Linked DNA regions of uncultured Dysgonomonas sp.. The protein of the gene in region 4 interacts with the protein of the main gene of each other region in a pairwise test. Links are inferred from orthologs where the notes say so. Each region holds a gene or a part of one and is shown on either strand. Other genes may lie near its edges.

Region 1 (8,289 bases), 130 kb from region 4 along the record:
TTGAGAAATGTTCTGTATGCCTTGTCTGGATTACCCTTGCGGAACATTTTACATATATCCTGACTTTTGACGATAGTTACCGAAGGTGAAAAGCCAAGGCTATCTCCCTCCAGCGACACGGGTTCGTAAACTTGTCGGGTGAAACGGAGCATTGCCTCTTGAAACGTCATATCACAGCAAATAAGAGAATCTAAATATTTACCATCTTCATCCCATTGTGTGGAAAGCGCCAAAGCAGACACCATATCAGCTGCTATATCATCAAATAATTCTTTATCAGATAATCCTTCGACCAACTTATCTGTTAACACAATATGGGAAATAGTATCCTGTTTCCATCTATCCATTTGATCTTGGATTACAAGGTGGTATATTTCATAATCCTGTTTTGTCTGACTAAAAGAAAACGTACCGGTAAGTAAAAATGAGATAACAAGTAGTACTATTCGCATATCTTGTTCCTATAAAGTATCTTAATCTATAAACCGTTTTGTTATATCCCCGAAATAATCGATACGTCTGTCTCGGAAGAATGGCCACCAGCGCCTTACCTGTTCTGAGCGTTTCATATCTATTTCCACAATCCGGACTTCTTTTTTGTCGTTCGTAGCCTGCCATAGTATTTCTCCCTGAGGGCCTGCCACAAAGCTGTTTCCCCAGAATGTAATACCATTTGTTTGTCCCGACGGGTCAGGTTCATAACCTGTACGGTTGACAGATACCACATGCAGTCCATTTGCTACGGCATGTCCCCGTTGGGAGATTACCCATGCCCCTAGCTGGCGGTCTTTTTCTTCCTGCGAGTCGGTCGATTCCCAGCCTATGGCAGTAGGATAAATGAGTAAGTCGGCTCCTGCCATTGCCATCAGGCGGGCAGCTTCAGGGTACCACTGATCCCAGCAAACCAGTACACCCAGTTTTCCCAAAGATGTTTCAATGGGTTTGAATCCCAGGTCTCCCGGAGTGAAATAGAATTTTTCATAATAGGCAGGGTCATCGGGTATGTGCATCTTGCGGTATTTTCCGGCAATAGTCCCGTCTTTTTCCATTACTACAGCCGTATTGTGATACAAACCGGGTGCGCGGCGCTCGAAGAGGGAGAGGACAATAACGACTCCGAGTTCTTTTGCCAGTGCTCCAAACTCGTCAGTCGACGGGCCGGGAATTGTTTCGGCAAGGTCGAAAATATTAGTATCTTCTACCTGACAGAAATACAGTGAATTGTGCAACTCCTGCAAAACGATAAGTTGAGCACCTTGTTTTGCGGCGTCTTTTACTTTATTCTTAAGACCTTCAATATTCTTCCGAATGTCGGGTGTATTGGCCTGTTGTATTAATCCTATTTTCATTTTATATGTGAGTTACAAATTATAAATCATATGGCTTTGTACCATTGGCACATTGGCATATTTGCTAATTGGCAAATCAGTAATCAATCCGGCAACTTAATCGTATCGGGTGACATTTCTATATGTTTTTCGAATTCTTCTATTCGCAGTTGTATATCATCTAAAAATTCCTGTGTACAGCCACTTTTCTTAGCATCTTCGTAATATCTTTTCAGTAGAGGCAGGAACAGTATATCATTCCCCGAAAATACCATTGCTGGAACATCGTTCTTTATGCATCTGAATAATAATGCTTTCTGATCTTTCATCTGAATAGTATTTAGATAAAACCTTCGGGATACTGCATTGTAATACAATGTAAGGAGCCATGCTGTCTTATCAGCGGCAAGCAATCCACACCAATAATCTCCCTTGCCGGGAAAGCCTTCTGTAGTTGCTTACGGGCTTCTTCGTCCCTTTCTTTATCATTATAGAACGGTAGTAATACCGCATTATTCATTATAAGGAAATTGGCATATGTCGCGGGTAGTCTTTGATTATCCTCGTCATATGCAGGTTTTGCCATAGGTAAAGTTACCAGTTTATATGGGTTTCCCAGATAATCGGTAAATGTTTTCAGTTGCTCCTCCATTTTGGTAAGAGCATTGTAATGTTCATCCGATGTATCCTCACATTTTACATAAGCTATTGTGTGTTCATCACAAAAACGGGCAAGTGTATCGATATGGCTGTCGGTATCATCTCCGGCAAAGTAACCATGGTCAAGCCATAATACTCTGTCGAGGCCAAAGGCTTCTTTCAGATATTCTTCTATACTTTCTTTCGAAAGATATGAATTTCGGTTTGGAGATAACAAACATTCTGACGTGGTGAGCAGAGTCCCTTTTCCGTCCGATTCTATTGCTCCACCTTCGAGAACAAAATCTTTTTTGTTTATTAGTTCTACATCGGAGGTGAATATCCTTTTTGAAAATAATCCTCTGGTTATCTGATTATCGAAATTAGAAGCAAATTTCAAACCCCATCCGTTGAAAGTAAAATCATATACATATTTTTTACCATCCTTAATAACCGATATGCCGCTATGGTCACGTGCCCAGGTATCGTTTGTAGGTAATTCAACCAGCGTGAGATTGCTAAATAATTCTTTGTGCCCTCTCAATTCAAACTTTACGCTTTCGGCATTATAGCATACTATGATAAGCTTTTGCCTTTTTAGTATTTCTGTCGCTATGTTTACATAGCAGGCGGTTACTTCTTCGATCATATATTCCCAATCGGTACCAATATGGGGCCATGTGAGTTGTATTGCGCTTTGAGGATACCACTCGGGTGGTAAAAGTATAGGGTGAGCCATTCGTTTTTATTCTAAAATGTTTATCAGATAGCAAAAATACAAAATAATTATCTTAATATACCACCTGTAACCATTCGTCCTGAGTGAATAGTCTGACGTCGGGCAGAGAAAAATAGCTGAGGATTCGAGTAGGTACAGAGGTTTGCAATTTCAATATTCTGAACAGGTATGCCTGCATCATTCAAAATAAGTTTGTTTGCCTGCTGCAGATTCAGATGCATTTTCCCGGTCTCAGTGTTCCGGTAACCGATATCCTCAATTTGAAAACCTGCTTCCTGAAAGATTTCTACCACATCTTCACCCACTTCGAAGCGTTCCTGAGATATGCATGGTGCTATGCCTGCAAGTAGGTCTTTGGGATTACAGCCAAAATGTTCAGTCATCTTTATTGCGGTCTTTTCCGCAATCCGGGCAACAGTACCTTTCCATCCGGCATGAATGGTAGCCAATACTTTTTTGTGCGGGTCGTATATCAATACCGGCACACAGTCGGCGGTCGTAACTCCTATGCATATATTTTTCCGGTCAGTGATAAGGGCATCTATACCATGTAATTTTTTTTCTTTTTCCTCATCACTAAGATTTAAAAATTGTTCGTCTACAATGAATATTCTGTCATCATGGGTTTGGTAGGGAATGTACAGATTTTCTACAGAAATGCCTGCTACATTTGCAATACGTTCTCTGTTTTCTTTCACATGATCAGGATTATCTCCAGAATACAAACTAAGATTGAGAGAACTATATTCGCCTGTGCTAACCCCTCCTTTTATGCTGGACGAAAAATGAAACAGATTAGAGTTGGGAAATATGGAGAAGCGGAAGAGTCCGATATTATTTAGAGAGAAATATTCCATAGTTAGCTTTTTTACTTATAATGAATTTATTAAACTACATAAAGTTATGAAAAAGATTTTGTTATTATTATTTATTCTTGCCTCTTCGTCTGCGACATATGCGCAAACAGGAGATGAATCTTTGTATTATAACAATATAGAGGTCTATAAAGATTTGCAGCTTTCATCTGGGCAAGCAGCACAAATCAAGGAATTGAAAAGAGAGGTAAAGAAACAGTTTCAGGCAATTGGCCGCGACAGAACCATTTCGGGTTATGAAAAAGGGCAACGTAAACGAGCTTTGGCTCTAAAGCATAAATCGGATATAGAGAAAATCCTGACTAAAAACCAGATTAATACATTTGAATATAAATACGGGAAAATGTCAAAAAATGATGGACTGAAAGATATTATCGGAGATACTTATGAGCATAAACTGGAAACGCTTGAAAAGCGATATGAAGCAGAAAAGGATGCCATAGAGGATAATGACAGTTTGAGTAAGTCAGAGAAAAAAGTAAGACTGGAGTCTTTGAAAGATACTTATAAATCACAGAAAGAATCATTGAAAAGAGAAAAAAAGTCTGCAAAAAACGCTTTTTCCTGATAATGAAGTAAAAGTTAAGGCCTGCCGGATATTTCCAGCAGGCCTTTGTTTTATCTTGAGACAGTCGAATCAAAGGGCTGTAACCTTACTCAGTTTCATCCTCTTCGTAGAAGAATCCATCCACTTCCTCTTCATCATCCCAGTCTTCTTCCTCGTAGTCATCTTCCGGTATAGAGTCGTCCTCTTCATCAAATTCCACGGTCTTTATATCCAGATTGCGATGTGTTATATTGAATGACTTCTGATATTCTCCGTCGGCATTCAGTTCGCGCCATAATAAATCTTTCAGTGCCACAAGGTTATAGCTTGTTATGGATGAAATAAAGATATGAGGTATCTCCGGCAGATCGGCTTCCAGAGCTTCCATCAGTTCTTCGTCCAGCATGTCGGATTTAGATATGGCCAGTACCCGCCGTTTATCCAGTAATTCGGGATTGAACTGAGCCAGTTCGTTGAGGAGAACCCTATATTCCTGATGAATGTCGTCCGCATCGGCGGCAATAATGAACAATAATAATGAATTCCGCTCGATATGACGCAGGAAGCGTAATCCCAGACCTTTACCCTCACTTGCTCCCTCTATAATACCCGGAATGTCGGCCATTACGAACGATTTGTAGTCACGGTAACTAACAATTCCTATCTTTGGTTCCAGCGTAGTAAACGGATAATTAGCTATTTTAGGCTTTGCTGCAGTCATTACAGATAGCAAGGTAGACTTTCCTGCATTTGGGAATCCGACCAGCCCGACATCGGCCAATACTTTGAGCTCTAATATCACTCTGCGTTCCTGATATGGTTCTCCCGGTTGAGCATACCGTGGTGCCTGATTAGTTGGCGTTTTGAAGTGGTTGTTTCCACGGCCGCCCTTACCACCTCTCAGCATGATAACCTCCTGGCCGTCTTCGGTTACATCACATAGATATTCTCCCGTTTCGGCATCATAAGCCACTGTTCCGCAAGGGACATCGATTATCTTGGTTTCACCTTTTTTGCCGGAACTTAACCTGCCGGAACCACTTTCACCGTGTCCTGCAAGAATATGGCGTTGAAACTTCAGGTGGAGTAATGTCCATAAGTTCCGGTTGCCCCGTAATATCACATGACCACCATCGCCGCCATCTCCACCATCAGGGCCTCCTTTAGGTATGTACTTTTCACGACGGAAGTGAGTCGATCCTCTACCACCCTTGCCCGAACGGCAATAAATTTTGACGTAATCTATAAAATTTGAATCTGCCATACTGTTTTGGTTGTCTCCTGCTTGTATTGTAAGGGAAACTTTTGATTTGTATTTAGATAACAAAGGAAGTTATAAGATAGTTCCTATAACTTCCTTTTATATTGGGGAATATTATTTCACTTTGTCTACAGCCTCAGCTATAAGACCGAAGATTTCTTCCACAGTACCTACTCCCTTTATAGACGCAAGTTTGCCTGTGTTTTTATAATGTTCCTTTAACGGAGATGTTTGATTTTTGTAAACGTCGAGACGGGATTTGATTGTTTCCAGATTATCGTCTGACCGTCCCGATTGTTGTCCGCGTTTGATGAGGCGGTCTATCAGTTCCGGTTCGTCCACTTCGAGGCTGACAACAACAGATACATCCTGCCCTCTTTCTTTCAGCATCTTTTCCAATGCTTCACCTTGAGCAATAGTGCGGGGAAATCCATCGAAGATAACTCCCGATGCATCTTTTTTACTGTCCAGAACGTTTGCCAGCATGCCGATAACTACATCATCAGGTACAAGTTGTCCTTTCGATATATAGCCTTCAGCCAGCTTGCCCAGTTCTGTTCCGTTCTTCATTTCAGCGCGTAAGACATCGCCTGTAGAGATGTGTGCCAAATTATATTTCTTGATGAGGTTCTCGCTTTGAGTGCCTTTTCCTGAGCCCGGAGCTCCAAAAATTATAATATTCAACATATTAATTAAGTTACATGTTACAGGCTCGGGTTACACAATTGTAATAGTGTGGCCTGCAAGATTTATATTTAAGAGTTCTTTATTTTATATATGTCCGGAAGATTACGTCCGTATCCGTCGTAATCGAGCCCGAAGCCAACGATAAAATCGCTAGGTATCTCCAAGGCTACATAATCCAGTTTTATATCATGTTTCAATGCGTCTGGCTTAAGTAAAAGTGTGGTAACCAATATTCTTTCAGGTTCGTCACAAACCAGTTGGTCAAGCATTAGTGACATGGTATAGCCTGTGTCTACAATGTCTTCCACAATGACAACTGTCCGGCCTTTAATATCTTCTTCCAGCCCGTATATTTCTTTTATTTTTCCGGTTGAAGAAGTCCCTTTATAAGATGACATCTTTACAAAAGATACTTCGCAAGGGATAGATACGCGCTTCATCAATTCAGAGGCGTACATAAACGAACCATTTAGCACGCAAATGAATAAAGGGTCTTTGCCGGCCAAATCTTTATTTAATCTGGCAGCTACATTGTCAATTGCTTTTTCTATAACCTCTTCTGTGAGAAAAAGATCAAATTCTTTATCCTTAATAGTCACCGTTTTCATAGATGATTTTACTCTAAATTGTTATTAAACTGCAAAAGTAGCATAAATCAGTTAATTGTCTATCATAATGATGGTATTTTAAATGTCTAAAAAAAGAAAAAACGGGAAAACTGCCGTTGTCCCGTTTCTATAAGTATCTGAAATAAATGCTTACTGAGGAGTTCCATATACTTCTTCACATGGTTGGATAATAACCCATCCATCACCTTCAAACATCATCTGGAAGCTTTCGCCGCTACCTCTTCCGATAAGTGTTTTAAGGGATATGTCAGTCTTCATCTGAGGGGCAAGGTTGCCCGACCATGCTACTGTTGCATTAGGGTCAGTGAAGACAGGTTGTCCCGGTTTCACGATCAATGTCATTGGGTTGCCATGAGTTGTGATGGCAATATGTCCGGTTCCGCTCAGGCGAGCCTGAAATAATCCCCCACCCATGATGCCTGCAACGCTTTTCATCATCTTTACTTCCGATTTTACTGATTCTTCGTGAGCGAGGATATCATTGCCGTTTACATTGATAGATTCATTTTCGAGATACAAAATGCGTACTCTTTTTTCGAAGTCGGCAGCATATATACGTCCGGTACCTGTGGTTTTCATCATTGTAGTGCCTTCTCCCGATACAGTTTTCTTAAGCAGGTTGCCGATACCTTTGCTCAGCATACCTTCTCTTTCAAATTTTACGTTTCCGGTATATGCAACCATTGCTCCTTTTTTCAACATTACCATTTGGTTGTTGATGTTAAGTTCGAGCATATATGGACTTTCTAATTGGAAAAAGTCATTTTTTGACTCGTCTTGTGCCGTTTCTTCAATGAAAGCCTTAATCGAATACTTGTTCATAGTGTAAAGTTTTAAAAATTAATAAATTAATGGTTTGTTCGTAGTTGTGATTTATTAAAAGTTCTAAAAATAGAGAAATTATCCTAAACATGAAAATAATACTATCCTGTTAGGTCACTTTTTTTGAAATAACTTCATTATATCTTTATATAGATGTTTTTCTTATAAAGGATGTTTCCTACAATCCAGCAGATACCTACAAAAATGAGAGCATATATCAATGCGCCGAAATAGTCTCCCAGATATGGTTGAAGCAGAACGGAATATATATATCCTTTGGCTGAGATATATTCTCCATTGTAAGGGAATACCGCCTGATAAGCCAGTGTACCCATCACTCCGGCCATCACATATATAAAGAGAGGATTAACCCCGAATGATTCGAAAAATACACTCCATTTTCTATGTCCCTTTATATCGATTATCCATATCAATAATGCAAGAAGCAGAGAGGCCAGCCCACATGTTGCTAAAACAAATGTAGGTGTCCATATCTTCTTATTGATAGGACAACCGTAGCTGAGTAGAAATCCTGCAAAAGTGAGTATTGTGCCGACTATAAACAATTGGGATATCCGTTTTTCATTGTCTTTAGTATTCATTATGAGTGCACCGCAACAGAATCCGATGAGGACGTGAGCTATCGCCGGGATGGTGCTTAATAGCCCTTCAGGATCTATAGCCAGTCCCGAATCTTTGTACATGTGATTTACACCCAATATAGCCTGGTCTACTATAGATACAATGCTGTCTTCGCTTTTC
Region 2 (9,622 bases), 2.8 Mb from region 4 along the record:
AAGGCGAATGTCGTTCGTTGATGATAGCACCAACAATGAAGATATGTATGCCCGGAACAAGATAAGGCTGAATGTTATCCCTATGCTGGAAGCGATAAATCCTTCGGCAAAAGAGTCGATAAACAAAACAGCCGAGCATCTGACGCAGGTGGCTAACATATACTATATGTATATGGCTCAGGTGAAAGCCAATATATTGGGAGACAATAAGATAAATATATCCATGCTGGTGCAGTATCTGGAACCGGAAGCTATCCTTTTCGAGCTCCTTTCTCCGTATGGGTTCAATTCAGCTACGGTACGGCAGATATTCGAATCCGTGATAAGCCAGTCGGGTAAAATATTCTATTCGGAAACACATGAGTTACTAAAAGACAGAGGATTCCTTATCTTAAAGAAAAAGGACAGTCTCAAAATAGAACGGTATAATATCCACGAAGATGAAACTACCTTATCGCGCCCCATACATCTGAAAATAGAGCGTACTCCGGTAAACGGGGATTTTTCCATAGAAAAGAATCCCGATATAATATACATCGACGCTGATAAACTAGCTTATCCGTTAACCCTTCGCAAATGGAGGCAGGGTGATTGGTTTATGCCTTTCGGTATGAAGGGAAAGAAGAAAGTAAGCGATTATTTTTCCGACAATAAGTTCAGCCTGTTCGACAAGGAAGCCACATGGCTGCTTTGTTCGGGCGATGATATAGTATGGATAGTAGGGCACCGCGCTGATGAGCGGTTTAGAATAACTGATAAGACAACAGAAATAGTAAAAATAACATATAGTAAATGAATATGAAGAAAATGTTTATCGCAGCAATAGCTTCCCTGATGCTATTCTCCTGCAACAATTCAACGACAGAAAAAACGAGCGATATGGAACAAAAAAATACTGTAGTAGAAGCCATTATGAGCCGTAGAAGTATACGCTCATATAAGCCGGAACAGATAACACCGGAGCAACTGGATACAATAGTGAAATGTGCCATAAATGCACCTAGTGCACTAAACAGGCAATCGTGGGAAGTAAGGGTTATACAAAGTGCCGATTTATTAAGCAGGATCAACAACAGCTTTGTGGAAAAGGCCAAAGGAAAAAGCCTGCAAGGAAGTGCAGCCCGTGCGCAAGAACCGGGATTCAGTGTATTTCACGGAGCACCGACCCTCATCATTGTAGGTAAGGATAAGAGGAATCCTTATAGTGCAGTCGATTGCGGACTATTGGCGCAGAATATTCTCCTCAGTGCCGAATCTATGAATATCGGGACATGTACCATTGGTAATATGGCCAGTATATTGAACGACCCCGATTCGAAAGATTTCCTGAAAGAGATAAATATGCCTGATACACACGAAGTTGTTTTTGGTATTGCCGTTGGCTATAAGAACGAATCGCCAGATGCCAAACCAAGAGATGAGAGTAAGGTGCAGTATATAAGATAATCAAGACGAGGTTATTTAGAAGACCAGATAATTAAGGCTACCAAAGCCCCCAGAATAGAAAAAGAGAACATAAATCCGCCTATATAAACCATCCGTCGGGATAAGACTGGTTTATGTTCTTTTATATATCTGCCCGAAATATACCACAACACAATACTGGCCACAAACATAGCTATACTAACATACAAAAGAATCATATATACTTCCATACCCGCAACTACTTTAAACCATTCATTATATTATAACAGAAGGTAAAACGATTAGTTCAACCAGGACTAATCCGATGTGGGATATCCAACAAAAAAAGCCTATCTAATCAGACAGGCTTTTTATCAATATTAGGGAGCTTTATTTCAGCATATTCTCTATCTTCTCTACCAATACGGCTTTCTGAGCTGCACCTACTTGTTTGTCCACTACTTCACCGTTTTTGATGAATAGGATTGTAGGTATATTGCGGATACCATACTTAGACGTAATGTCGTCATTGTTATCCACATCTACTTTACCAATAGTTACTTTGTCTGCATATTCAGCAGCCAATTCTTCCACAATAGGACCGACCATGCGGCAAGGGCCACACCACTCTGCCCAAAAATCTATTACTAGTGGTTTGTCCGATTTCAATATACCTTCAAACCCTGCGTCTGTAATCTCTAAAGCCATAGTTTCAATCTATCTAATTATTTATAATATTTATATTATCTATTTGTTTTATTTGTTTTGCAAAGGTAATTAATCTATTTAGAATATGAAAGGCTTCAATTTACTTTAAATACAATATTTTCGTTTTCCACCAGATAATCAATAAGTTCCTGCTTAACATTTATTTTAAAACTTCTTGAAAACAAATCTACTTTCATATTTCGTTCACCATCAACTACCTGAAAATATAACAATGAATTACCCGGATTGTTTTTTGTTAAAGTAGACAGCTCTTCCACCATCTGCGTATTCATATCATGCAGTGGTAAAGTAATCGTTAACTTCTCTATCAGTCGGTCTTTTACATCTGGTAATAGCTGTATCGAAAATATTTTAAACTCAAACTGAGTCTGATCAAATTTCCGTGGTTGTACGCGCCCTTTGATATATACATATAGTCCAAGACGCCCATATTTTCCAAAGTTGATATAGTCATCACCAAACAAAGGCAGTTCACCGCTTCCCGTGAAATCCTCGATGCGAATAATCATAAACGGCTTTCCGTTCTTGGTAATCCCTTCCCTCACAGCCGATACCAGCCCGCCCAGAGTCACCTCTTTATTTTTCAAAGCATCCTTATCTTCAATTTCCGACATGCCCACATTACATACATAATTGAGTACTATCTTATATTCATCGAGCGGATGTGCCGAAAGGTATATCCCTATCAACTCACGTTCTTTATTCAGACGCTCCAGATCCGACCATTTCTCTACTTTAGGTATTTCAGGATGTGCTATATCAAATGATGTATCTCCCCCAAACAGTGAGTTGGCTGCTGTATTCTTATCCAGCTGGTATTTATTTCCATAACGGATAAGCATATCTATAAACTGTTCACCTTTACCATTAACTCCGAAAAACTGCTCACGGCTTACTTCCGGAAAATTATCAAAAGCACCGGCTAAGGCCAGGGATTCTACATTCTTACGGTTACAAGAGCTCAGGTTGACACGTTCTACAAAATCGAATATATCTTTAAATGGGCCATTCTTTTCACGTTCTTCTATAATATTCATTACAGCACCCTCTCCTACTCCTTTTACAGCAGCTAGTCCAAAGCGTATATCACCTTCCTTGTTTACCGAGAACTTCAGGTAAGACTCATTTACATCTGGGCCAAGCACATTCATGCTCATGGCTTTACATTCGTCCATGAACTTCGTGATTTCAGTGATATTAGATAAGTTTCGAGAAAGTACGGCAGCCATATATTCCGATGGATAATTGGCTTTCAGCCACGCTGTCTGATAAGCTACCCACGAGTAACAGGTTGCATGGGACTTATTGAACGCATATGATGCAAATTTTTCCCAGTCGGCCCATATTTTATCAAGTGTTTTCTTATCGTGTCCGTTTTTAGTGCCGCCGGCAATGAATTTTTCTTTCAGGGCATTCATCTTATCAATGAGCTTTTTACCCATTGCCTTACGCAACTCGTCGGATTGTCCACGCGTAAAGTCGGCCAACAAACGCGACAAGAGCATGACCTGCTCCTGATACACGGTAATGCCATAAGTATCGTTCAGATAACGCTCCATAATCGGGATATCGTAAGCTATTTCTTCCTGCCCGTGCTTGCGGGCAATAAACGAAGGAATATAATCCATAGGACCCGGACGATAGAGAGCATTCATCGCTATCAAGTCTTCAAACTTACTCGGTTGCAACTGTTTTAGGTATTTTTGCATACCGGCCGACTCGAACTGGAATGTACCTGTTGTTTTACCCTGACTATATAGCTCGTATGTTTTTGGATCCTCGAGCGATATAGTATCTATATTGATAGTCTCACCAGTAGTATGTTTTATGTTATCAATAGCCTCCTTGATGATAGAGAGTGTTTTTAGCCCGAGAAAGTCCATTTTGATAAGCCCAGTCTCTTCAATTACCGTACCTTCATACTGGGTAACAAGCATATTCTCGCCCGTTTCCTTATCTTCGGCCGTACTCACCGGTACAATGTCGGATATATCCTGCTGCCCGATGATGATACCACAGGCATGCACGCCCGTATTACGCACATTGCCTTCGAGCATCTGCGCATATTTGAGCGTATCGCGCATCACGGGATCATGGCTGTTCGCCGCTTCTTTCAGTTCGGGAACATATTCTATGGCATCGCGCAGTGTCACCTTTTTCTTATCAGGGATACGGTCGGGAACGAACTTCGCCAATCGGTTCGACTCCGACAATGGTAATTTTTGCACGCGTGCAACATCCTTTATAGCCGACTTAGTAGCCATAGTACCATAGGTAATGATATGTGCCACACGCTCCTGCCCGTATTTTTCCGTTACCCATTTCAAGACCTTCCCACGTCCGTCATCATCAAAATCGATGTCGATATCGGGCATGGATATACGGTCGGGATTAAGAAAACGCTCAAACAGCAAATCGTATTTTATCGGGTCTATATCTGTAATCCCCAGACAATAAGCTACCGCCGAACCGGCAGCAGAGCCACGCCCGGGTCCGACAGCCACACCCATCTCGCGCGCAGCTGCAATAAAGTCCTGTACAATAAGAAAGTAACCGGGAAATCCCATCGTTTTCATTACATCCAGCTCAAAATCGAGTCGTTCTACCGTTTCGGCATCCCTATCTTTCCCATAACGCTTGTCGGCTCCTATCATCGTCAGATGTTTCAGATAGTCCGATTCCAGCTTGATGCGGATTACTTTATCGTATCCGCCGAGACGCTTATATGCCTTCTCTCCGAATTCGATTATGAGATCTTCCTCGCTGTACATTATTTTATATCCTTCTTCCGTTCCAAAGGATGCATCGATGGTAAAGAATGGCATCAAAGCATCGGAATCAATGGAATAGAACTGTACCTTATCGGCAATCTCCAATGTATTTTCCAGTACTTCGGGATGGTCCGAGAATAACTGGTTCATTTCCGCCGTTGTCTTCAACCATTCCTGCTTGGTATAACGCATCCGCTTAGGATCGTCGAAGTCCTTACCTGTACTCAGACAAATAAGGCGGTCGTGAGCATCGGCATCCTCTTCTTCCACAAAGTGGACATCATTGGTAGCAATCACTTTTACACCAAATTTCTCACCTAGTTTCAGCAATTCGGCATTAACCTTTTGCTGCAAAGGATAGGCTTCGATATTTGCATCAGGACGATTAGCCTTATGGCGCTGAAGTTCTAGATAGAAATCTGCACCAAAAAGATTCTTAAACCATTGTAGTGCCTTTTCTGTTTCCTCCACATCTCCGGCTTGTATCTTTTTGGGTATCTCACCACCTAAACAAGCTGTAGAGACAATCAGTCCTTCATGATATTTTTCGAGTAGTTCCTTATCTATACGCGGACGCATGTAATAGCCTTCTGTCCAGCTATGAGATACCATTTTGATAAGATTTTTATATCCTTTCAAATTTTTGGCCAGTACCACAAGATGCCAGCCGCTCATATCTGGTTTACCTTCTTTCAGCGTCCTGTGACGGCGGGCTACATAACATTCGCAACCAATAATTGGTTTAAACTTTTTAGCTTCCTCCTGCTGTATCTTTATTTTCAATTCACCGATCTGATCACCGTTTCCCCCTTCCGGATCTTTTTCCAGGTCCTTTATCTGAGCTTTCAGTTCCTTAATGGCACTGTCGTATTTACCGTTCTTCTTTTTTACATAATTAAAAAACTCCTTTACCCCAAACATGGCTCCATGGTCGGTAAGGGCTATTGCCTTCATTCCGTCGGCAATGGCTTTATTCACAAGATTCGGTATGCTGGCCTGCCCATCCAACATCGAATATTGGGAATGGACATGTAAGTGTACAAAATTATTCATATCTCTTCTGCTTTTTCACAATCTGTAAAGTTACAATAAATAGGAACTCTTCTCAAGGAAAACGATTGGCAGTTTTCAACAAGTAAGGATTTTTAAAGATTGGAATAATTAATCTCTATTAATTGAGCGAATCAGTAGTTAAAACTGCAAGCATATTTTTAGTTGAAACATAAATTATCAATAAAATAAAAGTGCTAAATATTTACTCAATATACTGGAAATAATTAACTTAAAAGAACAATCCCGATTGCCTGATAGTTATGATTCCAAGAAGAAAGAGCTTAAACTGATAAAATATTACTGTTTCATTGTTTTTATTGTGCGTTTATCATTTTGATCTTCCTTTTGTTTTAAAATAAATAAAGAGAATGTTAATGTCGATATTCTGTAGAACAAAAGATATTCGTGAGTTGTATTAAACTAGTGTTTTTTAACTAATACTTACAATTAAATCTTAATTAAAATGAAAAAGTTTCTTTTTTCGGCTGTTGTACTTCTTGCAATGGCGTTTACAGCACAGAATGCTCACGCACAGGCTGGTCTTCAATTAACATCCAGTGTGCAATCCTTCAATTTGGGAACTGTCCATGTAGGAGATGTAATACCTATTCAATTAGACCTTAAGTTTTTGAATCTGGGAATTCTTACACCTAATATTGCAAGTATGCAAGTCAAGTCGACTGGGGCGAAAATTCGTATTAGGCAAGGAGATGTCGTTGCTCTCCCGACAGGAGTTACCGATTGGATATTTAATGATGGAGAGCTTGATATTATAATTATTGCGCCTGGTGCTTTAAATGAATCTCTAGAGGTTAGTGTAGAGGTACCTCTACCGCTGTTACCTCCTGCAGTTCTGACGCTGGATATTCCGGTTACAGGCACTGTTCTTCCATAAATCAGAGTATTTCTAAAGAAACGAAGATTTATTTAATGTAAGAAGAAACTATGTTCGTTTTACAATAATTGTAGAATAAGGACAAATGAGAAGGGGTGAATCAAATGATTTTTGATACACCCTTTTTTCAAATATCAAAGGAGTACTCAAATTTATCGTATCCATAACTATTAATATCTAATGCGAATCAGTATTTAAAAAATTAGATAAATAAAAGCGATGGCAATTTTGCCCATCGTATGTACTAAAAGTCCAGATGTTGATCTGACTTTGTGCGCTCTTTGAATTTTAGTATGTTCATTCAACCAATTGAATGGGAATCATGGTTAAAGAAATGTGAGGTAATATTCCTTTAATTTGATGATTTTCAGGAGATTAGAAAACATTTGACATACTTATTTTATTGATAACTAATATTTTAACTAAATAAATCAGCGAGCAGCTTCAACTATTGATTCGCATAAATTACAAATTTATAATATCTCGAAACGGGCTTTAATCTTATATGCTAACTTGATTTTTTGCATTTGGGAAGCATCGGCATCATTATTCGCGTCCTCATTTAACATCAGAGTATTGCTCATATAAAAACGTTCCTGATGTGGTTGTGGTCTCATTACATTTTCTTCATCCATTTCCAAAACATAGATCGGACGTCCGGCTTTATTGCCTACGCTTTCCAATAGGTATCCGGCTTTTTCCTGAGCTGCTTTTATCGCCATTATTTTCACTTGTTTGCGATATTCGGTGATATCTTTATTTTTAAGTTCTGCAATATTTACTTTTATAAAGCCCTCTTTGGGCCCCGGTATGAGGTTTAGTAATCTGTCCAACTGACCGGTAGTGGTAAGTACGATTTCATATTTCTTTTCTACCCGCGCTTCGTCCATATGCTTCTGCGTTTGCCAGTAATATACCCAATAATTATTAGTGGCTGCATCTTTCAATATTATCTGATTATCCTTAACGCCGACTTCCGAAAGGATAGATCTCAATTTACGATCTGCCTCATCGAGAGAGACATTATCACGTACCTTTTTAGCACCGACATAGTTACCGATTATTACCGACAATCTGATCTCGTCGGGCTCAACTTCCATTTCGGCACTTCCTACAACTTCTATAAAAGGGATTTTCGGATCTTCACTTGTTTGGGAATAAACCATAAAGGATGCGCATAACAATGCTGTCAACATCATAATCTTTTTCATATTTTTAATTTTTTAATTTTACTTGAATCAAAAATAAAAAGAAAAGCCTCACCTATTTTCCCTAAATGGGTGAACTACTGTTTTGAATTGGCAAACAACAGTAAACGAATGGGTGTGGATGTTCTGTAAATAGAGTTTGAGCTGATGATACCGTTTTTTACTTTTCAGTGGTAGTCCGGGGTTAAGGCGACACAAATTGAACCTGAAAATAAAAACTATCTCTAATTTTTCATTTTTTTCTATTTTTCTCTAGGGTTTTTCTTGTCTAACCAATCATATAAGTAGAAACCGGTTATTATTCATTATTTAATCAATACTGTTATGAAAACAATATACTTAAAAACCGCACAACTGATCCTTGCCGTTCTCATATCCGTTGCATGTATTCCATTACAGGCACAGAATATGTCGGCAAACTACGTTACTATAAGTGGTGTAGTGAAGGACAAGAACTCGAATAAGAAACTTGAATATGTCAGCATTTCCGTTCCGGGAACCAATATCGGTACTATAACCAATACTGATGGCGTATTCTCTATCAAACTCAGCAATGCGCTGGAAGCTAAAACACTGGAGATATCACACATTGGATACCGCAACATGAAGTTCCCTATCAATAGTGAAGACATAGGACATGAAGTAACTATATACCTCACCCCGAATGTAAATCTACTGAAAGATGTTGTAGTACAAGCTGTTGACGCCCAAAAACTGATAGAAGAAGCTATCCATAAAATCGGAGACAACAATAGTGCAGAAGTAAATATGCTTACAGGCTTCTATCGCGAAACGATAAGGAAGAGACGAAACTATATAAATATATCGGAGGCAATACTAGATATATATAAGACGCCTTATACGCAAGACATTGCGGGCGATAGAGTGCAGGTCTACAAAGGGCGAAAACTGATAAGCCCGAAGCCAAACGATACACTGATCGTAAAGTTTCAGGGAGGGCCAAATCTTTCTACATTTATGGACGTGGTAAAAAATCCGGAATTGTTTCTGGATATAAATGCACTGGGTATATATAGATACACTATGGAAGAATCGGTTATGATAGACGAACGTCCTCATTATGTGGTCAGTTTCAATCCGCAGGTTGTACTTCCATATGCACTGCACTACGGCAAACTCTATATAGATAAGCAAAGCCTGACATTCTCCCGCGCCGAATTCAGTCTCAGCATGGATGACAAGAATAAGGCCACACAGGCAATATTGAGAAAGAAACCGTTCAAGATGCATTTCAAACCCGAAGAAGTATCATTTCTGGTAACATATAAGCAGCAAAACGGAAGAAGCTACCTGAACTATGTATGGAGTGAAGTAAAGTTTAAATGTGACCTGAAACGCCGCCTGTTCTCTACCGGCTATACTATCGTTTCTGAAATGGTAGTGACCGACCGCAAAAGTGGAAATATAAACAAAATTCCTTTTAAACAATCATTCGGGCAAAATCAGGTATTATCTGAAAAGGTACAGAATTTTTACGACCCTAACTTCTGGGAAGATTATAATATCATAGAGCCTACCGAATCATTGGAAAACGCAGTCTC
Region 3 (8,315 bases), 2.9 Mb from region 4 along the record:
TATATACCTATACGACCCCAGTGAAAGACTGGTAGAAAGGACAACCTACCTCTCAGAATATGGGACAAAATGGATTCCCGCACAAAAGTACAGATATGAATATACCAGTGATGGTAAAATAGCCAATATAATCCAGACAAAATGGAATCAAGAACAGAAGATATGGGCCCGAAAGTCTCATTGTATAGCACATTCGTATGGCAATAAAGGAACTGTAATAAGGCAGGTAACCATAGACACTAACGATGATAAATTACTGACTATGAAAGAATAATATTTAGACAAGATATTATCATAAACAAACAAGAGCTTTTCTCATAAATGGAGAGAAAAGCTCTTGTTTGTTGCATAAAAGAAAGACAATTATAGCTTAATATTCAGATTTTAGGCAAAATGTTAACAGAAATATTTACCTTTGTATACTATTTTTTAATCGAAATGTATGAGATCTAAATCATTTTTAACCTTGAATATCATCATAGCACTGACTTTGAATTCATGTATTCAGGATGAACCTTTAAACAGAGAAGCTGACATCACAGATGTAAAAGTAGAAGGAAGTACTTTTATTTCGAGTATTATATCCGACGCAAACGATCAAGTCCAAATATTTGTAACCAGTGATGCTGATATAACAAATCTGGCTCCTGTTATCGAAGTTTCTCCGGGAGCAACCATTTCTCCGGCATCGGGAGTGGCCATGGACTTTAGTGAAGGTAAAGAATATACAGTTACTTCCGAAGATGGTAATTATTCGAAACGATATACTATCAATGTCAGCTCCAGTATAGATTTGAAATACGACTTCGAAGATTGGGGTGAAGCCGGTGTAAGCAGTCGTAAATATCCCATATTATTATCCAATCATAATGCATGGAGCACAGGAAATTCCGGTGTTGCTATTGTTCTGAATGCAAATCCTTATCCGACTGAAAAGACAACAGACTCTTATTCCGGAACATATGGAGCTAAATTACAAACCATTAAAGGACTGTATGTATCTATAACAGATATGAATATTCCCATATTTGCCGGTTCATTGTTCTTAGGCGAATTTAGTCCAAAATTAGAAGACCCTTTACTTTCTCTGAAACTGGGGCGGATGTATTCACAGGCAAATGGTAAACCTGTAACTTTCACAGGATATTACAAATATACCCCGGGGGCTGAATTCACCGATAAAAATGGAAATCCTGTTGCAGGAAAAATAGATGAATGCAGCATATATGCCGTAATATTTAAAGTAAGCAAAAATGCATCCGGACAGAATGAATATCTGGATGGCAGAACGGTATCAACTTCTGACAAAATCATAGCTAGGGCCGATTGGAAAAGAGAGACAAGTCATATTACCGATGTCGAAGTAGATAAAGGGTTCTACAAATTCACTATTCCATTTATATACAAGGAAAAAGAAAAAGGAAAAGAATTCGATTTCGACAACAACAACTATAAACTGACAATCGTTTTATCTTCCAGTCAGGACGGTAATCTTTATGAGGGAGCAATAGGCAGTACATTGATTGTTGATGAACTGGAAATATTAACCGAAAGTTTTTAAATAGAATGAATATGAAATTGAAATCTTACAATATACTATTTACTTTACTTCTTATATCAGCATTTTCGGCAAGTATATCCGCCCAGATACAGGATAAGAAACCGCTAGATTTGTCATTCCTCCTGGGGTTTAATATTGGAGGTACAGCGCCGCTTCCTCTGCCTGCCGAGGTAAGAAAAATTGAAAGCTACAATCCGAAGTTTAACCCGCAATTAGGATTTAATGTAATATACAGTCTCGATGACAGATGGGGCATTGGAGCAGGCGCCACCCTCGACTGGAAAGGAATGAGAGTAAGAGACGAAGTGAAATATATGAAGACTAGCGTTGTACTTACCGAAGATGGCAGCCGTCTTAGCGGTTATTTTGTAGGAAAGAATATGACCAATGTAGACATGACCTACCTCACCATACCCATCTATGGAACATACAACTTTAACAACAGGTGGCAGGTACGTTTGGGTATATATGCCGCAAGGACACTATCGTCTAAGTTTAACGGAAGAGTTTATGATGGCTATATGCGTATAGATACTCCTGTGGGACAAAGGCAGGAAATAGACGGAGAGGGAGCCACATTCGACTTTAGCGATGATACCCGTGACTACGATTTCGGATTATTGGGCGGAGGCGAATTCCGCCTTACAAACCGTGTGGGAATCTACGGGAGCCTTACATGGGGATTAGTTCCTTATTTTTATTCGGGAACAAACCCAATCGAATTCAAAATGCACAATATCTATGGCACGATAGGTATAACATACAGATTGAAATAAAAATATATAATACTAATTTACCGAGAGATGAATTCAAATTGAATCCATCTCTTTTTTATGGTTCATACTGCTTATCCACCCTCAGGTTGTTTATCAAAATATAAAGCCTTACCTTTGCAGCGTAAAAAAATAACTATATAGACATGACTAAAATTTCAACGGTTCTTTTCGATTTCGACGGAGTTATTGCTGACACCGAACCTCAATATGATATCCATATCGAAGATTTAGGTGAAAGATACAATCTGGGTATAGAAAACTTTGCATTACAGGTCAAAGGCACTACTTCACCCGATATACTGAAAAAGTATTTCAGCCACTTACCTCAGGGAGAACTAGACAAGATAGCTAAAGAACTGGAAGATTTTGAACTCAATATGGATTTTCCACTGGTAGACGGTGTGATGGATTTTATCAAATACCTGAAAGAAAACAACTACAAAACAGGTATAGTTACCAGTTCTCAGGATTTCAAAATGAAAAGGGCACTCGATATTCTTCAATTATCCGATACGTTCGATGTAGTAGTCACTGCCGCGCGTATCACCGAAGGAAAACCTAATCCGATGTGTTACAAACTGGCTGCTCAGGACCTGAATTCTTCTCCGGCTGAATGTATTGTCTTTGAGGACTCACTGCATGGCATACGGGCAGGACAAGATGCGGGAATGAAAGTAATCGGCCTGTCGACTACTATACCGCACGAAGTACTGATAGAAAGAACAGAGAATGTTGTTCCAAACTTTTCTGATATACAGCAGATTATCAAATATCTGAACTGATTCCGTTCAGTCCCTTGTTCAGAAACTTAATAAAATCCAGTTCAAAGTTTGTCGTAAAAATATCTTTACCCAAATTGGACTGGATTTCTTCTATCTTCCAGAAGCGTCCGTCCGCCAGCTCATCTCTGTTTAACACGAATACACCATTATATATCGCATAGAAACAATAACTTAGTTCCCGTTCCCGATCCGTTTCTATAATATATTTTATGATGAATATCGGCTCTATACCGGAAAGCCCTAATTCTTCCCCGGCTTCACGACAAGCTGCCTTCTTCGGCGTTTCATCCAAATCGATATGTCCGGCGACCGACGAGTCCCATTTGTTGGGCTGTACATCTTTAGTCGCAGAACGTTTTTGCAAATACAATTCTCCATCCGAATTGAATATATGCAAATGAATAACAGGATGTAAAAGCTTCGAACCATCGTGGCAGACACTGCGCGGTGCCTGTCCGATTATATTGCCTGTTTCGTCAACAAGCGGAAAAATTTCTTCCGGCATAATTATATTAGTCTTTGAACAAAAGGCTTTTCGAGCGTCCTTTCTTAAAGATCATAGTACCATTTCTGATGCCCTTTCGTATCACCTTTTGCTGTTCATCGGGCAAAGATACAATATCCTTACAAGCATCTGAGCAGCAACCTTTCATTTTTTCCGCACATTCTTCGCATTGTATAAACAGCAGGTGGCATCCGTCATTCTTACAGTTAGTATGTATATCACATGGTTTTCCACATTGGTGACAATGAGCAATTATATCCTCAGTAATACGTTCTCCCAAACGGTTGTCGAACACAAAATTCTTTCCAGTAAACTTAGATTCCAGCCCTTCTGCTTTGATCTGACGGGTATATTCGATAATACCGCCTTCGAGCTGATAAACATTCTTGAATCCCTGATGCTTGAAGTACGCACTGGCTTTCTCGCAACGAATACCGCCTGTACAATACATTAACAGCTTTTTATTGTCTTTATAGTCTTTCAGTTGCTCGTGTATGATAGGCAGTGAGTCGCGAAATGTATCCACATCAGGAGTCATAGCTCCTGCAAAATGCCCTATTTCGCTTTCATAATGGTTCCGCATATCTATTACAATAGCATCCGGATCATCCATCATGTTGTTAAATTCTTTTGCCTTCAGGTGTGTGCCTATATCAGTGGGATCGAAAGTATCATCATTCAGCCCGTCGGCCACAATTTTATCTCTTACTTTTATCTTGAGTTTCAGAAACGATTTGTTGTCATGTTCCACAGCTACATTCAGTCGTATTCCTTTCATAAACGGATATGTATCCAGAAAATCCTTAAAGGCTTCCATATTAGCAGCAGGTAATGACAACTGGGCATTGATGCCTTCCTTAGCCACATAAATACGCCCTAGGACATCCAATTCATTCCAACGAATAAACAATTCATCTCTGAATGCTTGCGGATCCTGTATATGCGCATATGTATAGAAAGACAAAGTCAATCGCAGAAGTCCTGCATTATCAATAAGTATGGCTCTCTCGTCTGCACTTAATGTATTATATAATTGCATTTTATATAAATATTAATTTAGAATAATTACAAATAAAAGACAAAGATATACAGGATGCAACTAACAGTACCTATTTTCTATATTGATAGTATTTATACAACATAGATGAAGAAATATTAATCTATTGTAATAAAATTTGACAAACACTGTAAAATTATTTTACACTTTTAAATATTCAAAAACAAACAAACATCTACAAATCAGACCATTATTCACTTTGGCACGACTTTCGTTCTTAAATATTAAAAATGAAATAAAATTATGAAATATATAATCTTCACCATTGCACTCTTTATAAGTCTTACAGCCAATGCGCAGGAAAAGAAATGGACTCTGGACGAGTGTATGCGGTATGCCATAGAAAACAGCCCGAAAAAGAACAAACAAGATGCTCAAAACAGCATCTACCACCAAAATTTTCTGGAAGCTGTGGGAAAACTTATACCATCTTTGAGTGCAAATACCAATGCATCATTCAATTTTGGACGCGGACTGGATTCAGAAACAAACACATACACCGATATCAACTCTTTCAGTAACAATTACAGCCTTTACTCGTCACTTGTTTTATTCGATGGCTTTTCGAATATTAACAAGATGAAAATGCAGAAGGTGAATAAATTGATGGGTAAACAGCAATTGCAACAGACTAAAGATGCAATAGCTTACGAAACCATGGAGGCATTTATCAATGTCGCATATTATATGGATATGGTAAAACTGGCTGAACAACAACTTGAAGAAAGCGCAGCTAACGTAAAGCAAGTCAAACGAATGGAAGAGCTGGGAATGAAAGGTGTAGCTGATGTAGCCGAACTTGTGGCCAAAGAGGCCGCCGATAATTATAACCTGACACGCCAGAAAAATCTTTTGGTAATAGGCATTATTATATTGAAGGAAAAAATGAATTTTCCTATCGAAGACGATATAGAGATTAGTAATACTGTTTCAGACGAACTGATAACTAAGACTGAAGAAACTGCGCTCTCTATTTTTGAAAATACAAAGTCTGTAAATCCGAAAGCAATTGCAGCCGAATCTGCATTTCAAGCCCAACAGTTAGCCTATAGGGCTGCAAAAGGAAGCTTCTCGCCCACTCTATCGATGGAAGCCGGTATTTCTACGAATTTTTCCCGTTATATGGACGGCAGTGAATACTCTTCATTCAAAGACCAAATGAGGGACAAACGCGGGCATTACATCGGATTCTCTCTTTCTATTCCCATATTCTCAGGCTTTTCCCGCTCTGCCCAGGTAAAAAGAAGCAAAGCTCAAACAGTTATAGCACGTAACGAACGCGACGAAACCCTGCGCACACTATACAGCGAGGTAGAACAGGCTGTTGCTGACATGAACGGGCTGGCCGACGAATTTTATCAGGCAAAAAAACAGACTGATGCGATGATTGTCGCTCACAATGTAAATCAACGCAAATTTACAGAAGGATTGATAAGTGCGATAGAATTACATACAAGCTCTAACCGTTTGTTACAGGCAAAAGTAGATGAGTTGAATGCTCGACTGAAATATGAACTGAAGCATCGTCTGGTCCATTATTACAAAGGTACTCCATTTATTATCGACTAATGTAAAACATGATTAAGTTAATATTGAAATTTGAATTAAAATCGGCATAGACCAAATCTTGAAATCTTGAAATAATAAATTATATGGATATTAAAATAGAAAAGAAAAAAGGAATACAGAAAAAGCATATCCCTTTCATTGCCGGAGGTGTCTTTTTACTTGCGGTTATCGGTTGGTTCATATTTGGTAATCATGCATCAAAGTTGAATATCGAAAAAGACAAGGTTACTATACAGGAATCTACTAAAGGTATGTTCAATGATTATGTCCGTATACCGGGACAGGTGCAGCCTATCAATACTATCTTCCTGAGTGCCATAGAAGGCGGTATGGTAGCCGAGAAGCTGATAGAAGAAGGATCGGAAGTGCATCAGGGAGATGTTATAATCCGGCTGACAAACCCAATGCTAAGCCTGAACATACTCGATAGTGAAGCTCAACTGGCCGAGAAACAAAACTTTCTTCGTAATACACAGGTGTCGATGGAGCAGGAAAGGCTCAGTCTGAAAAAGGAAAAACTACAACTGGACGTGGATGTGGAACGCAAGAAGAGAAAGTATGAACAATACAAACAACTATATTCCGAAAAACTGACATCGAAAGAAGAATACCTTCAGGCTAAAGAAGATTATGAATTTGCTGTAGACGGGCGTGTATTAGTCGTTGAACGTCAGAAGCAGGATTCCTTATATCGCGGTATTCAGGTAGACCAAATGGAAGAAAGCTTACACAATATCCGTAAAAATCTGATACTGGTACGCCAACGTGTAGATAATCTGAATGTGAAAGCCCCTGTAGATGGGCAATTAGGAGTGCTGGACGTAGAAATAGGACAAACAGTCGCTTCCGGTGAACGCATAGGCCAAATCAGCGTCTTATCCGATTATAAGGTAGAAGCTATGATTGACGAACATTATATAGATAGAGTAAAACCGGGATTGGACGCCACATTTGAGCGTCAGAATAAAGACTTTGCACTGCGTGTAAGGAAAGTATATCCGGAAGTACGGGATAAACAGTTCAAAACCGATTTTGTATTCGAAGGAGAGCGTCCCGACAATATCCGTGCCGGACAAACATACTACATAAACCTTCAATTGGGCCAACCAGCCGAAGCTATATTGATACCACGGGGCCCATTCTATCAGACTACCGGTGGACAATGGATATTCGTTGTTGTGCCGGACGGTAGCAAGGCCGTAAGGCGTAAAATAACGATAGGCCGTCAAAACCCAAATTATTATGAGGTAACAAGTGGCTTGGAACCCGGTGAAAAAGTGATTACATCTGCTTATGACAGCTATGGAGATATACAAGAACTAATACTAAAATAATTTAAAAAGGAGTAAGTGAACCATGAAAAGAATTTCTTTTATTCTGATTAGCATATTATGGATATTGAATGGACAAGCCCAACAGCAAACCGAGCAAACAATTTGTGTACTTGGAGGTGATGTAAATGAAAAATTTGTACAGTATGTAGTTGATTTAACGCATAAATCCAATCCGAAAATTTGTTTTATTCCAACAGCAAGTGCAGATAATCAAGATAATATTAAATATTGGAATTTCATTTGCGAGCGGCTTTCTATCGAACCTTATACGTTAAAGGTATGGGTTAGCTCTGACAGAAATGCCAAAAGTTTCGAGGAAATTCTCCTCAATATGGATGCCATAGTAGTTGGTGGAGGAAATACATTGAATATGATGGGTATATGGAAAGCACAGGGTATAGATACTATCCTGAGAAAAGCGCTGGATAAAGGGATCATTCTTGCAGGCGGGAGCGCTGGTTCTATTTGCTGGTTTGAGAATGGTGTTAGCGATTCGCGTCCTACTGAATTGAGTATAGTTGAAGGTCTTTCTTTTTTGCCTTACAGTAATTGCCCGCACTATACCGACAGTCTGAAAAAAGAGATGTATCATCAGCAAATAAGAAATAAGCAAATGACGACCGGATATGCTATGGACAATTTATCTGCTGTATTGTTTAAAAATGGGAAATTTGTTGAAGCTGTCAGCCAAAACGATGTAAATAATTCCTATTATATTAGTCTGAAAAATG
Region 4 (5,653 bases):
TCATCGACGATAGCTTTTGAATTGATCAGTTCGATAAGGAACTTGATTATTTCAATAATATCTTCTTTCGTTAATACACGGATATCTGTACTTGTAGTCAAACCTAATTTCTTGTTCAGCCTGTAACGTCCTACTTCACCTAAGTCGTATCGTTTTTCAGAGAAGAACAAGTTATTAATGACCTCGCGAGCACTGGTATCGTCAGCCGGTTCAGCGCTACGAAGCTGTCTGTATATATGACGGACTGCATCTATTTCCGAGTTACTCGGGTCTTTTTGCAAGGTATTGTAGATAATGGCAAAATCAGAAATATTTTGCGTATCCTTATGCAATAAGATAGAAGCTATGTTCGAATCTATAATCAGATCAAGATGGTCTTTGTCCAGTACTGTTTCGCGTTCAAGAATAACTTCGTTACGCTCGATTGAAGTCACCTCACCGGTATCTTCATCCACAAAGTCTTCCATCCAGGTTCTCAATAGTCTGGCTGCAAGCTTGCGGCCAAGCACCTTCTTGATATTTTGTTTTGTAACTTTAACCTCTTCGGCCAGGTCGAAAATCTCAAGGATATCTCTATCACTTTCGAATCCGATAGCACGAAGCAGTGTAGTTACCGGTAATTTTTTCTTACGGTCGATGTATGCATACATGACATTGTTGATGTCGGTAGCAAACTCGATCCAAGAACCTTTGAACGGAATGATACGCGCCGAATAAAGCTTTGTACCATTTGCATGCATCGTTTGTCCGAAGAACACACCGGGTGAACGGTGCAACTGAGACACGACTACACGTTCTGCTCCGTTGATGACAAAGGTACCTTTCTCAGTCATATATGGAATCAGTCCCAGATATACATCCTGGATAACTGTATCAAAATCTTCGTGGTCTGGGTCTGTACAATAAAGTTTTAGCTTAGCTTTCAATGGAACACTATATGTCAATCCTCTGTCGATACACTCATCAATGGTATAGCGGGGAGGGTCGATGAAGTAGTCCAAAAACTCTAATACAAAGTTGTTTCGTGTATCGGCTATAGGAAAGTTTTCAGCAAAAACTTTGTATAGGCCTTCGTTTTTCCTTCTTTCAGGAGGGGTATCAAGTTGCAGAAAGTCGCGGAATGACTTTAACTGTACTTCAAGGAAATCCGGGTAAGGAAGCGGATTTTTGATTGAAGCGAAATTGACTCTTTGATTTGTTGTTGAAGACATGGATAACCTATTTTATTGAACTTATTACTTTTGACGCAAAAAGGTTAAGAACCTTCTTCGAGGAAGGTTCCTAACCAAATATCCTTTCTCAGGACTTATCTTTACTTAAGTTCAACTTCGGCTCCAGCTTCTTCTAATTGTTTTTTCAATGCGTCAGCTTCATCTTTAGTTACTCCTTTTTTAAGTTCACCAGGAGCACCATCTACTAGATCTTTAGCCTCTTTCAAACCAAGTCCTGTAAGTTCTTTTACAGCTTTAACAACTTGTAGTTTGTTAGCTCCTGCTGATTTCAAGATTACATCAAAAGATGTTTTTTCTTCTACTACTTCAGCAGCAGCAGCTGGTCCTGCAGCAACTGCAACAGCAGCAGCGGCTGGTTCAATACCATATTCAGTTTTTAGAATTTCAGCTAATTCGCTTACTTCTTTTACTGTCAAATTTACTAGTTGTTCTGCAATAGCTTTGATATCTGCCATTTTTGTATAAATTAAAATTGTTTATTATTCTTTTGTTTAAAATTTATCTCTTAGATAATGTTTCTAAGACGCCATGGATAGTATTTCCACCCGATTGAAGGGCCGAAATAACATTCTTGGCAGGGGATTGAAGGGCTGCAATAACATCGCCGATAAGTTCGTTTTTGCTCTTGATATTTTCCAGTGCGCTCAGATTTTCTGAACCGATATAGAAGCTTTCTTGAACATAAGCTGCCTTAAGCGAAGGTATTCCTTCTTTTTTATATTTAGCAATCAGCTTAGCCGGAGCATTAGCCGAATTAGAAAACATGATAGCAGTATTTCCTTTCAATGCAGCATCCAACTCAGCGTAATCACCTTCAAGGCTTTCCAGAGCTTTTTGCAACAGCGTATTCTTTACAACCATCAGTTTGATCTCCTGCTTAGCACATTCTCTTCTCAACTCGCTTGTTTTAGCAGAATTTAGAGAAGCAATGTCGGTAAGATAGAAATGATCGTATCCTTTGATTGTTGCTGCTATAGTTTCTATGATAGTGCTTTTATCTTCCTTTCTCATAATTTTCAGTCAATTTTTTATTAATTTTCTACTGATTTAGGGTCTATTTTTACACCCGGGCTCATAGTACTTGAAAGACAAACACTCTTCACATAAGTTCCTTTTGCTGCAGTTGGTTTCAATTTGATAAGCGTAGCAATAAATTCTTTCGCGTTATCTTTGATTTGCTCAGGAGTGAAAGATACTTTACCGATAGAAGCGTGAATGATACCAGCTTTGTCTACTTTAAAGTCAATCTTACCTGATTTAACCTCTGTCACAGCTTTTGCAACATCTACAGTTACAGTTCCGCTCTTAGGGTTAGGCATCAGACCACGAGGTCCTAAAACACGTCCCAGAGCACCAACTTTACCCATGATAGCAGGCTGAGTGATGATAACATCGATATCAGTCCAACCACCTTTTATTTTTTCGATATACTCGTCCAATCCAACATAGTCGGCACCTGCTTCTTTAGCAGCAGCCTCAGCGTCCGGAGAACATAATACCAAAACTCTAACTTGTTTTCCTGTTCCATGAGGAAGAGACACAACGCCTCTCACCATCTGGTTAGCTTTACGTGGGTCTACACCTAGGCGTACATCCAAATCGACAGAAGCGTCGAATTTAGTTGTAGTAACCTCTTTTACAAGAGCTGATGCTTCGGTTAATGTATATAGTTTCCCTGCTTCAATCTTGCTGAAAGCTAACTTTTGATTTTTAGTAAGTTTACCCATTTCTCAATTGAAGTTTAATTATTGAACATCAGGGAAAGCCCCTTTTACAGTAATACCCATACTTCTTGCTGTACCAGCAACCATTCTCATGGCTGATTCGATTGTAAAACAGTTAAGGTCGACCATCTTATCTTCAGCAATAGCTTTTACCTGATCCCAGGTAATTTCAGCTACTTTCTTACGATTTGGTTCTGCCGATCCGCTCTTCACCTTAGAAGCTTCCAATAGCTGGATTGCTACAGGTGGTTGTTTTACAACAAAATCGAAAGACTTGTCAACATAGTAAGTAATTACCACTGGTAATATTTTACCTGCCTTGTCTTGAGTTCTGGCATTAAATTGCTTACAGAAATCCATGATGTTGATACCTTTAGAACCTAGAGCAGGTCCTACAGGAGGAGATGGATTTGCTGCACCGCCTTTAATTTGTAATTTTAATTGTCCAGCAATTTCTTTAGCCATTTTTGTTTCTAATTTTTAGTTTTGTTAAAACTTAAGATTAAAGCATTCAGAGTTGCGTAACCAATCTTACTGCTCTTTTTCGACTTGCATGTAATTCAACTCGAGTGGAGTTTTCCGCCCGAATATCTTTACCATTACTTTCAGTTTCTTTTTCTCAGTGTTCACTTCTTCAATGATTCCCGAAAATCCTGAGAAAGGACCATTGGTCACTTTTACATTTTCTCCGACAATGTATTGAACATCCATGCCTACTTCCTGCTCATCCAGTTCGTCCATAGTACCCAGTATCCTGTTCACTTCGGACTGGCTCAAGGGCTGAGGGTTGGTTGTATTCGGTAAAAAACCGGCTACGTAATTTATGTTACGTAATTCATGGATAACTTCCCCTATGAGGGCAGCTTCGATCAAAATGTAGCCGGGAAGATAAGCTCTTTCTTTCAGAACCTTCTTTCCGTTACGCATGATATAAGTCTTCTCTGTAGGGATAAGAACTTGAGAGATATACTTTCCTAAGTCTGATTTCTTTATCTCAGCTTCAAGATACTCTTTGACTTTATTTTCTTTTCCACTAACGGCACGCAAAACATACCATTTCTTTTCGATTTCAGTCATAGCTTTTGATAAGGATTAAAGACTATAGAAAAACTTGACAATAGACTCGAATGCAGAATCGATACCCCAAACGATTAGTGCCATTATTATGGAAGCAATCATGACAATTACCGCACTGTTGGTCAGTTCTGCACGAGTAGGCCAAGAAACCTTGTATACAAGCTCGTTATAAGAATCTTTAATGTAATTAATTATTTTTTTCATCACTCTTCTTGAGTTTTTTAGCACGGGCGGAGAGATTCGAACTCCCGACATTTGGTTTTGGAGACCAACGCTCTACCACTGAACTACGCCCGTAAATTAAAGTCGGTTATATCGCAAACCGACTTTAGTATATAGATTGGAATTGCTTATGCAATAATTTCTGTAATCTGACCAGCACCTACTGTACGACCACCTTCGCGGATAGCGAAACGTAGACCTACGTTACAAGCAACTGGGTAGATAAGTTCTACGTTGATAGTCACGTTGTCACCAGGCATAACCATGTCTGTTCCTTCAGGAAGAGTGATTTCGCCAGTAACGTCAAGAGTACGCAGGTAGAACTGAGGACGATATTTGTTGTGGAATGGAGTGTGACGTCCACCTTCTTCTTTCTTAAGGATATAAACCTCAGCTTTGAAGTTAGTGTGAGGAGTAATCTTACCTGGGTGACAAATTACCATACCACGTTTGATTTCTTCTTTGTCGATACCACGAAGCAATAGACCTACGTTGTCACCAGCTTGTCCGTCGTCAAGGATCTTACGGAACATTTCTACTCCTGTAACAACTGATTTTTTAGCTTCTGCTCCAAGACCGATGATTTGAATTTCTTCACCAGTTTTGATTTTACCAGTTTCGATACGACCTGTTGCTACTGTACCACGACCTGTGATAGAGAACACGTCTTCAACCGGCATCAAGAATGGTTTGTCTACATCGCGTGGAGGAAGTGGAATCCAAGTATCCACAGCATTCATTAGTTCCATCACCTGGCTAACCCAAGGCTCAACACCGTTAAGTGCACCTAGAGCAGATCCGCGGATAACTGGAGTATTGTCGCCGTCGAACTCATAGAATGAAAGAAGTTCTCTCATTTCAAGTTCAACTAGTTCTAGCATTTCTTCGTCTTCAACGATATCGCATTTGTTCATGAAAACAACCAACTTAGGCACGTTTACCTGACGTGCAAGTAGGATGTGTTCGCGAGTTTGAGGCATCGGACCATCAGTAGCAGCAACTACGATGATAGCACCGTCCATCTGAGCAGCACCAGTAACCATGTTCTTTACGTAGTCGGCGTGTCCGGGACAGTCAACGTGAGCGTAGTGACGGTTAGCTGTTTCATATTCAACGTGAGAAGTGTTGATAGTAATACCACGTTCTTTTTCTTCAGGAGCGTTGTCGATTGAATCGAACGAACGAGCTTGAGAAAGACCTTTGTCAGCCAATACTTTAGTGATAGCAGCAGTCAAAGTAGTTTTACCGTGGTCAACGTGACCGATTGTACCGATATTTACGTGCGGTTTCGCCCGGTTAAAATGTTCTTTTGCCATAATTAATCTTCTATTATTTAGTTAAATGTATATATTTAATTCTATTGAATAAATTCACTAAAATAAACCAGAGCCCATGACG

What was found.
Region 1: the proteins of rplL (region 4) and obgE interact in binary tests that used the Escherichia coli proteins (3 or more experiments, as listed by UniProt). The link is inferred for uncultured Dysgonomonas sp. from one-to-one orthologs.
Region 2: the proteins of rplL (region 4) and dnaE interact in binary tests that used the Escherichia coli proteins (3 or more experiments, as listed by UniProt). The link is inferred for uncultured Dysgonomonas sp. from one-to-one orthologs.
Region 3: the proteins of rplL (region 4) and QZL88_RS00965 interact in binary tests that used the Escherichia coli proteins (3 or more experiments, as listed by UniProt). The link is inferred for uncultured Dysgonomonas sp. from one-to-one orthologs.

What each region holds. Positions count from the first base shown.
Region 1 is NZ_LT599032.1:3,250,059-3,258,347, forward strand. The notes cover bases 3,314-6,286. They hold obgE (GTPase ObgE), read right to left. Parts: upstream 5,393-6,286; coding sequence 4,235-5,392; downstream 3,314-4,234. Other genes in these bases: pgeF (peptidoglycan editing factor PgeF), read right to left, coding at 3,314-3,563; QZL88_RS13685 (hypothetical protein), read left to right, coding at 3,610-4,149; QZL88_RS13695 (adenylate kinase), read right to left, coding at 5,504-6,076; hpt (hypoxanthine phosphoribosyltransferase), read right to left, coding at 6,145-6,286. Also shown: QZL88_RS13660 (hypothetical protein), read right to left, coding at 1-452; QZL88_RS13665 (carbon-nitrogen hydrolase), read right to left, coding at 474-1,349; QZL88_RS13670 (hypothetical protein), read right to left, coding at 1,433-1,657; QZL88_RS13675 (agmatine deiminase family protein), read right to left, coding at 1,669-2,706; more of pgeF, read right to left, coding at 2,754-3,313; more of hpt, read right to left, coding at 6,287-6,684; QZL88_RS13705 (AIM24 family protein), read right to left, coding at 6,835-7,527; QZL88_RS13710 (heparan-alpha-glucosaminide N-acetyltransferase domain-containing protein), read right to left, coding at 7,665-8,289. UniProt on the Escherichia coli protein: An essential GTPase which binds GTP, GDP and possibly (p)ppGpp with moderate affinity, with high nucleotide exchange rates and a fairly low GTP hydrolysis rate.
Region 2 is NZ_LT599032.1:274,515-284,136, forward strand. What follows is about bases 2,008-6,313. They hold dnaE (DNA polymerase III subunit alpha), read right to left. Parts: upstream 5,958-6,313; coding sequence 2,208-5,957; downstream 2,008-2,207. Other genes in these bases: trxA (thioredoxin), read right to left, coding at 2,008-2,112. Outside these bases: tRNA lysidine(34) synthetase TilS, read left to right, coding at 1-796; QZL88_RS01105 (nitroreductase), read left to right, coding at 799-1,446; QZL88_RS01110 (hypothetical protein), read right to left, coding at 1,458-1,655; more of trxA, read right to left, coding at 1,795-2,007; QZL88_RS01125 (hypothetical protein), read left to right, coding at 6,421-6,852; QZL88_RS01130 (SIMPL domain-containing protein), read right to left, coding at 7,326-8,063; QZL88_RS01135 (carboxypeptidase-like regulatory domain-containing protein), read left to right, coding at 8,385-9,622. UniProt on the Escherichia coli protein: DNA polymerase III is a complex, multichain enzyme responsible for most of the replicative synthesis in bacteria. This DNA polymerase also exhibits 3' to 5' exonuclease activity. The alpha chain is the DNA polymerase catalytic subunit.
Region 3 is NZ_LT599032.1:222,792-231,106, forward strand. Bases 2,648-5,646 are described here. They hold QZL88_RS00965 (rhodanese-related sulfurtransferase), read right to left. Parts: upstream 4,664-5,646; coding sequence 3,632-4,663; downstream 2,648-3,631. Other genes in these bases: QZL88_RS00955 (HAD family phosphatase), read left to right, coding at 2,648-3,119; QZL88_RS00960 (NUDIX domain-containing protein), read right to left, coding at 3,103-3,624; QZL88_RS00970 (TolC family protein), read left to right, coding at 4,925-5,646. Outside these bases: QZL88_RS00940 (hypothetical protein), read left to right, coding at 1-274; QZL88_RS00945 (PCMD domain-containing protein), read left to right, coding at 443-1,561; QZL88_RS00950 (porin family protein), read left to right, coding at 1,573-2,337; more of QZL88_RS00955, read left to right, coding at 2,481-2,647; more of QZL88_RS00970, read left to right, coding at 5,647-6,250; QZL88_RS00975 (HlyD family efflux transporter periplasmic adaptor subunit), read left to right, coding at 6,334-7,584; QZL88_RS00980 (peptidase E), read left to right, coding at 7,607-8,315. UniProt on the Escherichia coli protein: Catalyzes oxygen-dependent 5-hydroxyuridine (ho5U) modification at position 34 in tRNAs, the first step in 5-carboxymethoxyuridine (cmo5U) biosynthesis.
Region 4 is NZ_LT599032.1:3,115,907-3,121,559, reverse strand. What follows is about bases 1-2,794. They hold rplL (50S ribosomal protein L7/L12), read right to left. Parts: upstream 1,688-2,794; coding sequence 1,313-1,687; downstream 1-1,312. Other genes in these bases: rplA (50S ribosomal protein L1), read right to left, coding at 2,264-2,794; rplJ (50S ribosomal protein L10), read right to left, coding at 1,731-2,243; rpoB (DNA-directed RNA polymerase subunit beta), read right to left, coding at 1-1,211. Outside these bases: more of rplA, read right to left, coding at 2,795-2,959; rplK (50S ribosomal protein L11), read right to left, coding at 2,978-3,421; transcription termination/antitermination protein NusG, read right to left, coding at 3,488-4,033; preprotein translocase subunit SecE, read right to left, coding at 4,049-4,237; tuf (elongation factor Tu), read right to left, coding at 4,384-5,571. UniProt on the Escherichia coli protein: The binding site for several of the GTPase factors involved in protein synthesis (IF-2, EF-Tu, EF-G and RF3). Is thus essential for accurate translation.